3 regions of the Kitasatospora sp. NPDC036993 genome follow, and region 1 is predicted to be linked to each of the others. Evidence: predicted binding sites of a transcription regulator. Region 1 holds the regulator's gene; each other region holds the start of a gene.
The links. Region 1 encodes HrcA, which represses chaperone genes, less so after heat shock. Its sites were predicted from a motif close to TTNGCACTCNGNNNNNCNGAGTGCNAA; they were not measured.
Positions count from the first base shown of each region.

Region 2: a site for HrcA is predicted at 1,642-1,668, ahead of ACZ7C5_RS33710 (FmdB family zinc ribbon protein). Genes of this name have one in related genera too.
Region 3: a site for HrcA is predicted at 1,616-1,642, ahead of groL (chaperonin GroEL). Genes of this name have one in related genera too.

Region 1 covers NZ_JBVJRP010000009.1:282,016-285,288, reverse strand. Annotated here, with positions in the region: gene pspAB (PspA-associated protein PspAB) at 1-235, opposite strand, end outside; gene htpX (zinc metalloprotease HtpX) at 260-1,180, opposite strand; gene hrcA (heat-inducible transcriptional repressor HrcA) at 1,468-2,502, shown strand; gene dnaJ (molecular chaperone DnaJ) at 2,578-3,273, shown strand, end outside.
Region 2 covers NZ_JBVJRP010000022.1:94,627-97,899, forward strand. Annotated here, with positions in the region: gene ACZ7C5_RS33705 (MFS transporter) at 162-1,553, shown strand; gene ACZ7C5_RS33710 (FmdB family zinc ribbon protein) at 1,680-1,988, shown strand; gene ACZ7C5_RS33715 (hypothetical protein) at 2,268-2,537, shown strand; gene mscL (large conductance mechanosensitive channel protein MscL) at 2,568-2,987, shown strand; gene ACZ7C5_RS33725 (hypothetical protein) at 3,052-3,273, opposite strand, start outside.
Region 3 covers NZ_JBVJRP010000013.1:152,411-155,683, reverse strand. Annotated here, with positions in the region: gene thrC (threonine synthase) at 1-418, shown strand, start outside; gene ACZ7C5_RS26980 (MoaD/ThiS family protein) at 454-732, shown strand; gene ACZ7C5_RS26975 (cold-shock protein) at 1,269-1,475, shown strand; gene groL (chaperonin GroEL) at 1,799-3,273, shown strand, end outside.

The DNA.
Region 1 (3,273 bases):
CCTCCACGGGGACGCCGCCGCGCTCGGTGTCGGCGTCCAGCAGCGCCCTGACCTGCTGCTCGACCTGGACGAAGGCCGCGCCCTCGACGGCCGCGAAGCAGACCGAGCCGAGCCCGGTGGGGGTGAAGCCGGCCCCGGCCTCCAGGGTGAGCGCGGCGGACGGCACGCCGAACAGCTGGTCGAGGTCGGGTTTGACGGGCTTGGTGCGGCCGAACAGGGTGTCCAGGATTCCCACGGCGGTCCTCTCGGGTTCGGGGCTTCAGCGGCCGAGCTGCTCGGAGATCCGCGCCAGCTGCTCCAGCCGCTTCTCCAGGCTCGGATGGGTGGACAGCAACTGCGAGGCGGTCTCCCGGGCGCTCAGCGCGGGGGCGAAGTAGAAGGCGTTGTACGGCTGGGCCTGGCGCAGGTCCTTGCTGGGGATGGCCGCGATCTGCCCGGTGACCTTGGTGAGCGCCGAGGCCAGCGCGCTGGGCCGGCCGGTGAGCTGGGCGGCGGCCCGGTCGGCGGCCAGCTCGCGGTAGCGGGACAGCAGCCTGGTGAGCAGGAAGCTGACGGCGTAGACGACCATCGACACCAGCGGGATGACCAGCGCCACGACGGCCGCGTTCTGGTCGTTGTTGTTGCGCCCGCCGCCCATGAACCCGCCGTACACGGCGATCCGGGTCATCGCCCCGGCGAGCACGCCGAGGAAGCCCGCGATCGTCATCACCGCGACGTCCCGGTGGGCGACGTGCGACAGCTCGTGGGCGAGGACGCCCTCCAGTTCCTCCGGCTCCAGCCGGCGCAGCAGCCCGGTGGTCACGCAGACCACGGCGTTCTGCGGGTTGCGGCCGGTGGCGAAGGCGTTCGGCATGTCGTTGTCGGCGACCGCGACCCGGGGTTTGGGCATGTCGGCCAGCGCGCACAGCCGGTCGACCGTGCCGTGCAGCTGGGGGAACTGTTCGGGGGACACCTGGCGGGCTCCCATCGCCCGTTCGGTGATCTTGTCGCTGAACCAGAACTGGGCCACGAACAGCCCGCCGGAGATCAGGACGATCAGTGGCCACGCGCCGCGCAGCAGCGCGATCAGCAGGCCGGTGAAACCGACGTACAGCAGCCCGATCACGAACATCGTCGCGACCATGCGGCCGGTCAGGCCGCGGTCGGGCGCGAATCGGGTGTGCTGGCCCGAGCTCGACATCGCTTGCTCCTCCGTTCGCCGTCGCTTTCGATGCTGCCACCCGGACGGCCTCCGGGCACCACCCCGGCGCCGGGAGGATCGAACCGCGGGGGCCCCGCGGGCCGTGGCTGGAACTGCGGGGAGGATCACCCCGGCCGGACCGTTCCTGCCGTAGGGCCCGGGCCTTACACTGGCAGGTACGGTTCTGGCACTCGCGTGTTCAGAGTGCCAGGCCGGGGTCTCGGGAAGCGGCCCGCGGCGGCAAGGGACACAGACGGACAACGTGCGAAGACGGAGGTGCGCGCCCCATGGCCGGTGAGGTCCGCCAGCTGGACGAACGCAAGCTCGCCGTGCTCCGCGCGATCGTGCAGGACTACGTGGGCACCGAGGAGCCGGTCGGCTCCAAGGCCCTGGTGGAACGGCACAACCTCGGGGTCTCGCCGGCGACCGTCCGCAACGACATGGCGGCGCTGGAGGAGGAGGGTTACATCCACCAGCCGCACACCAGCGCCGGCCGCATCCCCACCGACAAGGGGTACCGCCTCTTCGTCGACAAGCTCGCCGAGATCAAACCCATGAGCGCCCCCGAGCGCCGGGCCATCCGGCACTTCCTGGACGGCGCCGTCGACCTGGACGACGTGGTCGCCCGCACGGTGCGGCTGCTCGCGCAGCTCACCCGGCAGGTCGCGGTGGTGCAGTACCCCTCGCTGACCCGCTCCACCGTCCGGCACATCGAGCTGGTGGCGCTGGCCCCGGCCAAGGTGATGCTGGTGCTGATCACCAACACCGGCCGGGTCGAGCAGCGGATGGTCGACTGCCCCGGCTCGGTCGGCGAGACGGTGCTGTCGGACCTGCGGACCCGGATCAACGCGAGAGCCGCCGGCCGGCGGCTCCCGGAGGTCCCCGGGATGCTGGAGGAACTGCCGGCGCTGTTCGACCAGGCCGACCGGCCGACCGTCAGCACCGTCCTGGCGACCCTGTTCGAGACGCTCGCCGAACATAACGAGGAGCGGATCATGCTGGCCGGCACGGCCAACCTGACCCGCTTCGGGCACGACTTCCCGCTCACCATCCAGCCGGTGCTGGAGGCACTGGAGGAGCAGGTCATCCTGCTCCGCCTCCTGGGTGAGACCGGGGACGCCGCGATGACGGTCCGGATCGGGCGGGAGAACGCCTACGAGGGGCTGAATTCCACCTCGGTGGTTTCGGTCGGCTACGGTTCGGGCGACGAGAGCGTGGCCAAACTGGGTGTGATCGGTCCGACCCGGATGGACTATCCGGGCACAATGGGGGCGGTGCGAGCGGTGGCGCGGTACGTGGGCCAGATCCTGGCCGAGTCCTAGCAGAGGCCATCGCCGGAAATCCGGCGATGGCGACCAGTCGCAGCACTACTACAGGCGGAACAAGCGGAGCATTTGGTGGCCACGGACTACTACGCGGTACTCGGCGTCCGACGGGATGCGGGGCAGGACGAGATCAAGAAGGCGTTCCGGCGCCTGGCACGCGAACTGCACCCGGACGTCAACCCGGACCCGAAGACGCAGGAGCGGTTCAAGGAGATCAACGCCGCCTACGAGGTGCTCTCCGACCCGCAGAAGCGTCAGGTCTACGACCTCGGCGGGGACCCGCTGTCCCCGGGCGGCGGTGGCGCGGGCGGCTTCGGCGCCGGCGCGGCGGGATTCGGCTTCTCCGACATCATGGACGCCTTCTTCGGCGCCGCGGCGGGCCAGCGCGGCCCGCGCTCGCGCACCCGCCGGGGCCAGGACGCCATGATCCGGCTGGAGATCACCCTGGAGGAGGCCGCCTTCGGCACCACCAAGGAACTCCAGGTCGACACCGCCGTCACCTGCACCACCTGCAGTGGCGAGGGCGCGGCCCCCGGCACCTCGGCGCAGACCTGTGACATGTGCCGGGGCAAGGGCGAGGTCTCCCAGGTCACCCGGTCCTTCCTGGGCCAGGTCATGACCTCCCGCCCCTGCCCGCAGTGCCAGGGCTTCGGCACCGTCGTGCCGACCCCCTGCCCGGAGTGCGCCGGCGACGGCCGGGTGCGCGCCCGCCGCACCCTGACCGTCAAGATCCCGGCCGGTGTCGACAACGGCACCAGGATCCAGCTG
Region 2 (3,273 bases), on a different contig from region 1:
GCAGAGTTGGCGCGACCGCTCGGCGGCCGCGGTCCGGCCCCCGGCCACCACGCCGGGCCGACCCGGTATCTACCCCGGTCGACGCGCGAGAGGACGACTCTCGGCGCCGTCGGGGCCACACCATGCCCTGCCGCGCTACCAGGCAGCAGGAAGGACCGACCGTGACGGCGCGCCGAACGGTCGACACCGCCGCGGATCCCGCGGCCACCACCGCAGCTCCCGCCCCCGCCCGTGTCGGGTACGGCGAGCTGCTGCGCACCCCCGGGGCCTGGACGTTCCTGTCCCCCGCCCTCGTCGCGCGACTGCCTTACGCGATGCTCAGCATGGGCATCCTGCTGCTCGTCACCCAGACCCACGGTTCGTACGGCACCGCCGGTACGGTCACCGCGGTCGCCGCCGTCGCCCAGGCCCTGGTCGGGCCGCAGACCGGGCGGCTGGCCGACCGGTACGGCCAGGCCTCGGTGCTCGTCCCGACCGTCCTGGTGCACGCGGTCTCGGTCGGCGCGCTGATCGCGCTCGCGCTCGGCCACGCGCCGGCCTGGAGCCTGTTCCTGGCCGCCGTCCCGGCCGGTGCGAGCGTGCCGCAGATCGGCGCGATGGTCCGGGCCCGCTGGGTCGCCGGGTTCGCCGCGGACGGCGCCTCCGACGCCTCGGCGGCCCGGGTGAGCACCGCCTTCGCCTTCGAGTCCGTGACGGACGAGTTCACCTTCGTGATCGGCCCGATCCTGGCCTCCGGCATCGCCGCCGTCGCCAACCCGGCCACCGCCCTGGTCACCGAGGCCTCGCTGACCCTGGTGGGCGGCCTGGCCTTCGCCGCCCAGCGGCGCACCGCCCCGGCCCGGATCGTGCCGCGGCCCGGCGTCAGGCGCGCCTCGGCGCTCGCCTCCCCCGGCGTCCGGCTGCTGGCCGGGGCCTTCCTCGGCGTCGGCGCGGTGTTCGGCGGCATGCAGGTGTCGGTGAACGCCTTCGCCGACTCGGTCGGCCGGCACGACGCCGGCGGCACGGTGTACGGGATCTTCGCCGGCGGCTCGATGCTGGCCGGCGTGCTGTACGGCGTGATCGCCTGGCGGCGGCCGGTGCAGCAACGGATGCTGATCAGCTACGCGCTGCTGGTGCTGGGCTGCTCGGCGCTGTGGGCGATGCCCGACCTGGTCTCGCTGACCGTCGCCGGGCTGGTCTGCGGGCTGGCCATCGCACCGACCCTGATCAGCGGCTACACCCTGGTCGAGACGCTGGTCGCGGACGGGGCCAAGACCGAGGCCTTCACCTGGCTGACCGGCGCCATCGGGCTGGGGCTCGCGGTCGGCTCGATGGCTGCGGGGCAGCTGATCGACGGGCACGGGCCCTCGACCGGGTTCCTGGTGCCGGTGACCGGGGCCGGGCTGGGGCTGATCGCGCTGGCCTCGCTGCGGCACCTGCTGGTGGCGCCGGGGACCGGAGCCTCCGGGACCGGCACCGCTGCCGGTACTGCCGTCGGCGCCGCTGCCGACCGGGTCGCCGCCACGGCGGAGCACGGCGGTGCCGCACGGCTGGTGGGCGCGGCCGAGCGCTGAGCCGGCGGCGGTCCCGTGGCCGGTCCCGGCCCATCTCACACCGGAGTCGCTGGACTGATCCCGCGGAATGCCGCATCATTGACCATCGTTAGCACTCATCAGGCGAGAGTGCCAGGAGGAAGACAAGTGCCCACGTACCAGTACCAGTGCACCGAGTGCGGCAACGGCCTGGAGGCGGTGCAGAAGTTCACCGACGAGGCACTGACCACGTGCCCCGACTGCCAGGGACGGCTCCGCAAGGTCTTCTCGGCCGTGGGCGTCGTGTTCAAGGGTTCGGGTTTCTACCGGACCGACAGCCGCTCCTCCTCCAGCAGCACGGTGGGTGCCGGGTCGTCGTCGACCCCCTCGGCGTCGTCCACCCCGTCCACTCCCTCGTCGTCGTCGTCGGGCTCCGGCTCCTCGGCCTCGTCCAGCCCGGCTCCGGCCGCGGGCTGACACCGGCACCGGGCCTCCTCGGCCCGGACGCCCCGCAGCACCCCGGAAGGCCCGTCGACCCCGCTCCCACGCGGGGACGGCGGGCCTTTCCGCATGCCCGTGGGTGGCTCGTCAACTCGGACAGGCCCGACCCACTCGTGCGGGTGTACGAAGTTATCCACAGGGGCGGGGTTTTCCACAGGCCTGGGGAAAGAGCTCACGGAGTTCGCCGGGAACGCCCATCGTGTGGATCGTCCGGTCCGCGAGGGGCCGGTTCGCCGACACTCCGGAGGTGCGTCGATGACGACCGTGAGCTTCTCCCTCCCCCTGCCCGCGCCGACGGTGCCACCCCGGCAGGAGCTGCCGAGCTTCCCGCCGATCCGGCGCGGGTGCGGCGGGTGGCACCGCTGGCGCAGCGCGGCGCGCCGACGGGCCGGGGTGCCCGTGCTGGTGCTGCTCGCGGTGGCGGCGGCGCTGGCGCTGGGGCCCGCGCGGGCCGGGCTGCCGCCGCCGGGCGGCGCGCTGGGCCGGACGGGTTGTCAGTCCGGCCCTGCGGAAGATCACCCGTGACCAGGAATCGACTTCGTCGTTCGAGGCGGCATGAAGGGCTTCAAGGAATTCCTGCTGCGTGGAAACGTCGTCGAACTCGCCGTGGCCGTGGTCATCGGCGCGGCCTTCACCACCATCGTCAACGCCTTCGTCAAGGGCGTGATCAATCCGATCGTCGGCGTGTTCGGGTCCAAGGACCTCGCGTCCTACAGTTCCTGCCTCAAGGGGCCCTGCGAGGTGAGCACGACCGGTGAGGTCACGTCCGGAATCCTCATCCTGTGGGGCTCGGTGCTCAGCGCCGCGCTCCAGTTCCTGATCGTCGCGGCCGTCGTCTACTTCGTCCTGATCGTGCCCATGAACAGGCTGGCGGCCCACCGCAAGTCCGATGCCGAGAAGGCGTTGGAGGCCGAGGCCAAGGAGGTCCAACTGCTGACCGAGATCCGCGACGCGCTGGCGTCACCGCTGCGCTGACCGGCAGGCTCCGCTCGCCCCCGTCACCGGTTCCCCCGGCACCGATCCCCCTGTCCCCGATCCCTCACCCGCCGTGGTGCGGCGGGCGCTGGCTCAGGTACCAGTCCAGCCCCCGCCCACCGCTCTCCCCGGCCCCGGGGCGGTCGCCCCAGCCGGCGTCGGTGTCGTCCGCGGACTGCTGGTCCAACGGGTCCCGGAAGACCAGCCGGGCCTTGGCGACGGCGGTCTCCCGCGGCTCCCGGCCGTGCTCCCGCACCTGGTCCTCGTCCCGGTCCTGGCCCTGGCC
Region 3 (3,273 bases), on a different contig from region 1:
GGGCTGCTCGCCGGTGTCGGCCGCGTTCAAGGCCGGCCGGGACGTGATCAAGCCGGTGAAGCCGGACACCATCGCCAAGTCGCTGGCGATCGGCAACCCGGCTGACGGTCCGTACGTGCTGGACATCGCCCGCCGCACCGGTGGCGCGGTGGAGGACGTCACGGACGCGGAGGTCGTGGCGGCGATCCGGCTGCTGGCGCGCACCGAGGGCATCTTCGCCGAGACCGCGGGCGGGGTGACCGTCGGCGTGCTGAAGAAGCTGGTCGAGACCGGGCAGCTGGACCCGGCCAAGGAGACCGTCGCGATCAACACCGGTGACGGCCTGAAGACCCTGGACGCCGTCTCCGACGCCGGGATGACCGCCGTCATCCGCCCGACGCTGGACTCCTTCCGCGCCGCCGGCCTCGCGTCCCTCTGAACCACCCGTCAGGCCCCACCCCCGCAAGGAGAGTCATGAGCGCCAACGTCCGCATCCCCACCATCCTGCGCACCTACACCGGCGGCGCCGCCGAGGTGACCGCCGAGGGTGCCACCCTGGCCGAGGTCATCGCCGACCTGGAGAAGAACCACGCGGGCATCTCGGCCCGCATCCTGGACGACACCGGCAAGCTCCGCCGCTTCGTGAACGTCTACGTGAACGACGACGACGTGCGTTTCGCCGAGGGCCTGGCGACCGAGATCAAGGACGGCGCCGGCGTCTCGATCATCCCGGCGGTGGCCGGCGGCTGCTGAGCCGGCGCGAGCACCCGCGGTCGCCCGCGCGTACGGAATTCCGTTCTCCGTACGCGCGGGCGACCGCTTGCATTCCCGCGGGAATATTTCCGGTTCGAGTCGGAGTAGAGTGTGGCTCGGCTGGGAACAGGGTTTCCCTTTCGGCCCCCGCAGTGCTCGGCCCGGGGAGTCCGGCTGCTGGGCACGGACCGTAAAACATGTCAGGCGGATGTCAGAATTCCCGCAGGCATTTGAGTAATTCGTCCGCTATGTCCGGCGTGGAATGCGGAGATTATTCCGATTCAACCCGTCCTGTCCCCTGTCGCCTTGGCGGAATTACCGGTGGCTGGCCCTGTTGCAGAGGGCGTCGATCCGGATACATTCAGCGGCGGTCGACGCAATCACCCGCTCACCGGAGGCCGTTCGGTGTCCCGTGCGGAGGGTTGCGGCGTGCACGGCTGTGCCCAGGGGGGGTTCCCCGGGCCGGCCTTCAAACCAACCCGGGCCCGCTACCTGCGGGCGCGTGAAGGGCCAGCACAGCACTAGGGGAGTTCGGAATGGCTCAGGGCACCGTCAAGTGGTTCAACGCGGAGAAGGGCTACGGCTTCATCGCGGTCGACGGTGGTGCGGACGTCTTCGTCCACTACAGCGCGATCCAGATGGACGGCTACCGCACCCTCGAGGAGGGCCAGCGGGTCGAGTTCGAGATCTCCCAGGGACAGAAGGGCCCGCAGGCGGACATGGTTCGCGCCGCGGCGGAATGACCCCTTCCGACCCCAGGAGCTCGGCGCGGCCCTACGGCTGGTGACCACTCGCTTCTCGACGGGCCCGTGCGACGCGTGTCGTACGGGCCCGTCGGCGTTCCAGGACGGTCCCGTCGGCGGCTCGCGGATCATCGCCGGGGCTTGCACTCGACCACCCTGAGTGCTAATCATTGGCGTTAGCACTCACAGCGTGAGAGTGACAGCGGACCGGGTCGGTGAGGCCCCCGGGAGCGGTAGGGGAATGGACCCCCGCACACCAGGGCCGTCCGTCGCGGGCACCCCTTGGTCCGAGCAGTCGACCGTGTCCCGGAGGACCACTTCAGATGGCCAAGATCATCGCCTTTGATGAGGAAGCTCGCCGCGGCCTTGAGCGTGGCATGAACCAGCTCGCCGACGCCGTGAAGGTCACGCTCGGCCCCAAGGGCCGCAACGTCGTGCTGGAGAAGAAGTGGGGCGCCCCCACGATCACCAACGACGGTGTCTCCATCGCCAAGGAGATCGAGCTCGAGGACCCGTACGAGAAGATCGGTGCGGAGCTCGTCAAGGAGGTCGCCAAGAAGACGGACGACGTCGCGGGTGACGGCACCACCACCGCCACCGTGCTCGCCCAGGCCCTGGTTCGCGAGGGTCTGCGCAACGTCGCCGCCGGCGCCAACCCGATGGCCCTGAAGCGCGGCATCGAGAAGGCCGTCATCGCCGTCTCGGACCAGCTGCTGGCCCAGGCCAAGGACGTGGAGACCAAGGAGCAGATCGCCTCCACCGCCTCCATCTCCGCCGCTGACACCCAGATCGGCGAGCTGATCGCCGAGGCCATGGACAAGGTCGGCAAGGAAGGCGTCATCACCGTCGAGGAGAGCAACACCTTCGGTCTGGAGCTCGAGCTCACCGAGGGCATGCGCTTCGACAAGGGCTACATCTCGGCCTACTTCGCCACCGACCTGGAGCGCATGGAGACGAGCTTCGAGGACGCCTACATCCTCATCGCCAACTCCAAGATCAGCTCGGTCAAGGACCTGCTGCCGCTGCTGGAGAAGGTCATGCAGGGCGGCAAGTCGCTGGTCATCATCGCCGAGGACGTCGAGGGCGAGGCCCTGTCGACCCTGGTCGTGAACAAGATCCGCGGCACCTTCAAGTCCGTCGCCGTCAAGGCCCCGGGCTTCGGCGACCGCCGCAAGGCCATGCTCGGCGACATCGCCATCCTCACCGGTGGCACCGTGATCTCCGAGGAGGTCGGCCTCAAGCTGGAGAACGCCGGCATCGACCTGCTGGGCCGCGCCCGCAAGGTGGTCATCACCAAGGACGAGACCACCATCATCGATGGTGCCGGTGACGCCGACCAGGTCCAGGGTCGCGTGAACCAGATCCGTGCCGAGATCGAGAACAGCGACTCGGACTACGACCGCGAGAAGCTCCAGGAGCGCCTCGCCAAGCTGGCCGGCGGCGTGGCCGTCATCAAGGCCGGCGCGGCCACCGAGGTGGAGCTCAAGGAGCGCAAGCACCGCATCGAGGACGCCGTCCGCAACGCCAAGGCCGCCGTCGAGGAGGGCATCGTCGCCGGTGGTGGCGTCGCGCTGCTGCAGGCCGGTGTCGCCTTCGACAAGCTGGAGCTGGACGGCGACGAGGCCACCGGTGCCAACATCGTCAAGGTCGCGCTGGAGGCCCCGATCAAGCAGATCGCGACCAACGCCGGCCTGGAGGGTGGCGTCGTGGTGGAGAAGGTGCGCAACCTCCCCGCCGGTCACGGTCTGAACGCCGCCACCAACGAGTACGTCGACCTGGTCGCCGCGGGCATCATCGA